3 regions of the Shewanella sp. BJSY2023SW001 genome follow, and region 3 is predicted to be linked to each of the others. Evidence: predicted binding sites of a transcription regulator. Region 3 holds the regulator's gene; each other region holds the start of a gene.
The links. Region 3 encodes NrdR, which represses ribonucleotide reductase genes. Its sites were predicted from a motif close to AAACACNANATNTNGTGTTT; they were not measured.
Positions count from the first base shown of each region.

Region 1: nrdA (class 1a ribonucleoside-diphosphate reductase subunit alpha) is a predicted target of NrdR. The motif match lies at 1,277-1,296, and genes of this name have one in related genera.
Region 2: nrdD (anaerobic ribonucleoside-triphosphate reductase) is a predicted target of NrdR. The motif match lies at 1,278-1,297, and genes of this name have one in related genera.

Region 1 is NZ_JBKORF010000011.1:159,900-162,104, reverse strand. Features, by position in the region: gene nrdA (class 1a ribonucleoside-diphosphate reductase subunit alpha) at 1-1,116, opposite strand, end outside; gene ACMHXH_RS02480 (HAD family hydrolase) at 1,601-2,205, opposite strand, start outside.
Region 2 is NZ_JBKORF010000019.1:37,849-40,053, forward strand. Features, by position in the region: gene rssA (patatin-like phospholipase RssA) at 1-186, shown strand, start outside; gene ACMHXH_RS04290 (hypothetical protein) at 364-1,113, shown strand; gene nrdD (anaerobic ribonucleoside-triphosphate reductase) at 1,323-2,205, shown strand, end outside.
Region 3 is NZ_JBKORF010000020.1:9,380-11,584, forward strand. Features, by position in the region: gene ribD (bifunctional diaminohydroxyphosphoribosylaminopyrimidine deaminase/5-amino-6-(5-phosphoribosylamino)uracil reductase RibD) at 1-629, opposite strand, end outside; gene nrdR (transcriptional regulator NrdR) at 670-1,122, opposite strand; gene glyA (serine hydroxymethyltransferase) at 1,232-2,205, opposite strand, start outside.

The DNA of each region.
Region 1 (2,205 bases), on a different contig from region 3:
CTGATCGGCAAAGAAGGCATCATACAAGCCGGGAACGTCCGATGGGCTGAACAGAGTGATATTTTGGCCCTTGATCATCCGGTGATACATCAGCTTGTTGATCTGAACGCCATAGTCCAGGTGACGGATACGGTTGTCTTCAACACCACGGTTGTTTTTCAGTACTAGCAGCGATTCAACTTCCAGGTGCCAGATAGGGTAGAACAGGGTTGCAGCACCGCCGCGAACGCCGCCCTGGGAGCAGGATTTCACCGCAGTCTGGAAATATTTGTAAAAAGGCAAACAACCTGTGTGGAAGGCTTCGCCGCCACGAATAGGGCTGCCCAGGGCGCGAATACGGCCGGCGTTCACACCGATACCGGCTCTCTGGCTGACATATTTGACGATGGATGAGGCCGTGGCATTGATAGAATCCAGGCTGTCATCACACTCGATCAACACGCAAGAGCTGAACTGACGTGTCGGCGTACGCACACCGGACATGATAGGGGTCGGCAAAGAGATCTTGAAGGTAGAAACCGCATCATAAAAGTCTTTGACATACTGCAGCCGGGTTTCTTTCGGATAACGGGCAAACAGACAGGCGGCGACCAGAATGTAGAGGAACTGGGCACTTTCGTAGACTTCATGAGTCACACGGTTTTGTACCAGATACTTGCCTTCCAGCTGTTTGACGGCAGCATAGGAGAAGTTCATGTCGCGCCAGTGGTCGATATAGCTGTCGAGTACATCCAACTCTTCACGGCTGTAGTCTTCCAACAGGTGCTTGTCGTACTTGCCCATGGCAACCAACTTGCTGACATGATCAACCAGTTTTGGCGGCTCAAACTGACCAAAGGCTTTCTTACGCAAATGAAAAACAGCAAGGCGGGCGGCCAGGAACTGATAGTCCGGAGAGTCGGGAGAGATCAGATCGGCTGCGGCCTTGATAATGGTTTCATGGATGGCTTCAGTGGGAATACCATCGTAAAACTGCAGGTGAGAACGTAACTCCACCTCGGAGACCGAGACGTTGTTTAATCCTTTGGCTGCCCAGGTGATAACGCGATGGATCTTATCGAGATCTATGGTCTCGCGTGCGCCACTGCGTTTGGTAACTGTCATAGTGCTATTCATTGAAGATAGGCCTTGGTTGTAATATCTGTGACAATGACGCGTCGGCGTCATTAAACCTTCCCTTGTAAAACAATCAACCGAACAGTTAACGACGGCGGCCCGAGTGGGCTCTGTTAACCGGGAGTTTTCAGTGCAAGACTAGTATGTTTGATTGCGACTGATACACAAGATATGGTGTTTTTCTATATCTTGGATAACAAGATAGTGAGGTATGGCACTTTTTGCAAGCCTGAGTTTTGGGTATATCTTGTGGATATCTTGAGGATATTGAATGGCCGATTCCGCAAAGCTGCATCATTGCTGGCGCACAGTCATCATGGTTGAAAATTAAGCGATCTCACTCAAGGTGATCGACTGCTAAAATAAGCAGCGATCCGCGATCTTGCGCAGATCCGCTCGGTTAAAGTAGCATCCGGACTGCGACTTTCATTAAGGCCTTGTCCCCTCGGGAAAACAGTGCCGATTTAGCGTTTTTCTTACCTTGTTACCACAATGGCAGAGACATTACTGCCTGTGGATGGTTCAACTGCCAATCTGCGCCCCAGTCTGCCGGTTTATCCTCTGCCGCCAGATATCCCCACATGGCGATGGCAGAGGGCATATTAACCGCCTGCGCCGCGGCTATGTCGCGCTCTGCATCGCCAAGATAGAGAATACGTTCGGTCGCGCAGTTAAGCTGCTGGGCCCCCAGTAACATAGGAGCCGGGTGGGGCTTGCGATAGAGGGTAGTATCGGCACTGATCACAGCATCAAAGCGTTTAAGCAGCCCGATGCGCTCTAACAAGGGACGGGTAAAACGCGCTGGTTTATTGGTGACAATCCCCAGCGGCATAGCTCTTGAACGGGCACTGTCCAGCAAGGCTTCTATGCCTTCAAACAAACAGGCTTTTTGGCCGTTGACCGCATCATATTCCCTGAGCATCGCTTGCCGGAGATGCTCCTGCTCTTCGGCTGAGGCTTGGGGCACGGCGGCTTGCACCATGGCAAGCGAGCCGTGAGAGGCCAGAGTGCGCAAAAGTTTGCGCTTATCTTCTATCGATACCCCATGGGATGCCAGCGCCAAGGCCAGCGCTTCGGTCAGGTCCTCGG
Region 2 (2,205 bases), on a different contig from region 3:
GATATTCTGGAGCAGCGCCACAAGCGCGCGCGTTTAATGGGAGATCCACCGGATATCTGTATTGTACCTAAGGTGTCGGATATAGGCACTATGGAGTTCCACCGTGCCAGTGAAGCCATTGCCGCCGGTGAGAAGGCGGTGCAGCAGGCCTCGCATCTGATTGATGCGGCGTTGGGGCGTCTCTGAAGCAGGCGCTTTTTATTAATGCTTGGTGTGGGCACATTTTCTGCGGTGTGGGCACACTTTCTGCATAGTTCAGCACATCATTAGCATCAAGGCGCTCAAAGGGCGTTTTTCTGACATTTCTCAAGCAATTTTGTCTTAAAAACAACCAATAGAACGTCGATATGACGGAAAACTGACATGCAGCCAATCCATTCTTCTGTGGATCCCAGATTGTCCGGGGTCGATGCCTATGGCGTCAACAATCGTTTGACCAGCGGCAGCGGCCTCTCGGTTGTCGACACTGAAACTGTCAGTGACAACAAAAGCAAGGGCTCAACCTCGGCAAATATAGGGCAGGACAGCATATCCCTCTCCAACGATGGCAAAAGAGCCGCACGGGTGCAGGAGTTGGCCAAGGAGTTTTTCGGCTCAGGCCAGTTCAGCAGTGCCGATTTGCCCAAGCTGTTGGCGCGCCTCGGCGAGGAAGGGCTGTTGTCTGAAAGTCAGATGGTCAAATTGCAGGGCAATGGCCTGATGGGAGTTGATACCAAGGATAACGTCAGCCTCAAGGAGTTTATTCAAGGCCAGATTGGTTTGCTCAGACAACAGGCCAGCCAAAGCCCTTTGCTCAATGCACTTGAGGGAGCGGACAGTCTTATGGGCAATATGGGGATGATGTATACCCCATCGAGCTCTTTGGCGGCCAACAAGGTGGCGGCTCAGTTGGATGCCGTGCTCAAGGGCGAAAACCAAACTGCCAAGAGCGCAGAGAGCGGCAATGGCAGCAGCAAGCTAGCGGCCAAGGTCGACTCCGCACTGCAAGAGCCGCAACTGTTATCCCGGCTCAGTGGTGTCAGCGCGCTGATGCGCACCGCTGCAGCCATGGGCAGCCAGCAGCAGGGCAGTGGGCAAATCAACAGTTATCTGGCCTTGGTAAAGAGGTACTGACTAGCGGCCGTTTGGAGCCCGGTCAAGGGAAAAATCTCCACAAGTTGTGCTCGTCGGCACTAATCCCATAGTGTTGTTCATCCTCTTCAATACCATGATCCAGATCATGGTATTGAAGAGCGATTTGTCGCTTAATCTCCACATATAGTGCTTGGTTAATAAAACACCACTATATATGGTGTTAAATAAACAACATGGAGATTAAAGAAATGCCGGTAGTGATTAAGCGGGACGGGTGCCGTACTCAGTTCGACGAAACAAGGATAAGGGATGCGGTGCTGGCGGCCTCTAGCCACTGCGGTATAGAAGATGCGGACTATGCGGCCACAGTTGCAGCTTTGGTCACCCAGGCGGTAACCGACAAGGCCGAGGTCAATATCCAGGAGTTGCAGGACAGGGTAGAAAATCTATTGATGGAAGGGCCGTACAAGCAAGTGGCCCGTAGCTACATAGAATATCGTCATGACAGAGATATCTGCCGTGAATCCAGCAGCCGCCTGAATCTGGAGATCCGCGGCCTGGTCGAGCAGAGTAACGCGACCTTGCTCAACGAAAATGCCAATAAAGATTCCAAGGTGATCCCCACCCAGAGGGATCTCCTGGCCGGTATTGTCGCCAAACATTATGCTAAACATCATATCCTGCCCAAGGATGTGGTTGCCGCCCATGAGGCCGGTGAGATCCACTATCACGATCTCGACTATTCACCTTTCTTCCCTATGTTCAACTGTATGCTGATCGATCTCGGTGGCATGTTGACCCAAGGGTTCAAGATGGGCAATGCCGAGATTGAAACGCCAAAATCCATCTCGACTGCCACTGCAGTTACCGCGCAGATCATCGCCCAGGTCGCCAGCCATATTTATGGCGGCACCACAATCAACCGCATAGATGAAGTGTTGGCCCCCTTTGTGGCCAAGAGCTACGACAAGCATTATCAAACGGCGCTCAAGTGGGGGATTACCGATGCCAAGGCGTTTGCCACAGAGCAGACCAAGAAAGAGTGTCACGACGCCTTCCAGTCGCTGGAATATGAGGTCAATACCCTGCATACCGCTAATGGTCAGACGCCTTTTGTTACCTTCGGTTTTG
Region 3 (2,205 bases):
ACATTCAAGGAAGGGTCATCGGCCAATACGGTTTCAATGCCGGTGAGCAGAGCGCAGCAGCGGGCCCTGAGCCTTTGCACGTCGCGGCGCGCCTCGGGGCCGGTTATCCACTTGGACTCACCGTTGGCCAGTGCCGTCTTGCCATCGAGACTCGCCGCCAGTTTGAGGGTGACCCAGGGGCGATTTCGCTCCATCCGCGATAAAAAGCCCGGATTCAACGCTCTGGCCTGCTCAGCCAAGAGACCGCTCTGCACCTGAACCCCGGCCTCCTGCAGCATGCCGATACCTCGGCCGGCCACCTGAGGGTTGGGATCTGTCATAGCCACCACCACCCGCTTGAGGCCATGTTTAATTAAGGCTTCGGCACAGGGCGGGGTGCGACCATAGTGACTGCAGGGTTCGAGGGTGACATAGGCAGTAGCGCCGCGGGCCTTGTCAGCGGCCATTTTCAAGGCATGTACTTCGGCATGGGGCTCACCGGCACGCTGATGCCAGCCTTCGCCGACAATCTTGCCATCGGCATCTATGATGACGCAGCCGACATTGGGGTTGGGGCGGGTTGTATAACGGCCACGGCGAGCCAGCATTATGGCGCGGCTCATCATGGCGATATCAGTATTGGACCACATGGGGGTTTCCGTTACTTAACAGTTGGCTGTGACTGACAGCCTATTTTTTCTCCAGCTTGGCAATCGCTTCACCAAACTCTGACACATCTTCAAAGGCACGATACACAGAGGCAAAACGAATATAGGCCACCTTATCCAGCTCAATAAGATGATCCATCATCAGGTTGCCGATCATTTCCGAGGTCACTTCCCGCTCGCCTGTGGCTCTGAGGGTGGACTTGATCTTGCTGATCGCCTCTTCAATCTTATCCATGGAAACCGGACGTTTCTCGGCGGCGCGCAGCATACCGCCGCGCAGCTTATCCTCATCGAACGGTTGCCTGCTGCCATCGCGCTTGATCACTCTGGGCATGACGAGCTCGGCACCTTCAAAGGTGGTAAAGCGTTCATGACACAGAGTACATTCCCGGCGACGGCGCACCTGATGACCGTCTGCCACCAGCCTGGAATCTATCACCTTGGTATCCGTCGCACTGCAAAATGGACAATGCATTATGCCTCCTGGTGCTCAGTTGCCGGCAGCGGCTGCTGCTAAATGGCAGGAACAAAAATGGCCGCTGAATTCAGCGGCCATCGAAGTTTATCCTATTCCCTTGAAAAGGTTAACCGTAAACAGGGAAGCGAGCGCACAGTTCCAGCACCTGGCTCTTCACGCGCTCGATAACGGCGTCATCGTGAGCATTGTCGAGCACATCACAGATCCAGCCGGTCAGTTCACGGGCTTCGGCTTCCTTGAAACCGCGGCGAGTGATGGCCGGTGTACCGATACGCACCCCGGAGGTCACAAATGGTGAGCGGGGGTCGTTAGGCACTGAGTTCTTGTTAACTGTGATGTTGGCGCGGCCCAGAGCGGCGTCGGCTTCTTTACCGGTCAGCTCACGGCCAATCAGGTCCACCAGCATCAGATGGTTGCTGGTACCGCCGGAAACTATCTTGTAACCGCGCTCGAGGAACACCTCAACCATGGCCTTGGCGTTGTTGACCACCTGCTGCTGATAGGTCTTGAATTCCGGCTCCAGTGCTTCTTTGAAGGCCACGGCTTTACCGGCGATAACGTGCATCAGAGGACCACCCTGACCGCCCGGGAATACTGCGGAATTCAGCTTCTTGTACAGATCTTCATCGTCGGCAGCCGACAGAATCACACCACCGCGGGGACCGGCCAGCGTCTTGTGAGTGGTCGAAGTCACCACGTGGGCGTGCGGCACAGGGTTAGGATAAACACCGGCAGCGATAAGACCGGCCACGTGGGCCATATCGACAAACAGGTAAGCGCCAATTTTGTCGGCGATTTCGCGCAGCTTGGCCCAGTCAACTATGCCTGAGTAGGCCGAGAAGCCGCCGATGATCATCTTGGGCTTGTGTTCCAGCGCCAGCGTTTCGAGTTCGCTGTAGTCAATCTTGCCGGACTCATCGATACCGTAAGGGATGATGTTGTACAGCTTGCCGGAAAAGTTAACCGGAGAGCCGTGGGTCAAGTGACCACCGTGAGCCAGGTTCATCCCCAGTACGGTATCGCCGGGTTGCAGCAACGCCATATAAACCGCGCTATTGGCCTGTGAACCTGAGTGTGGCT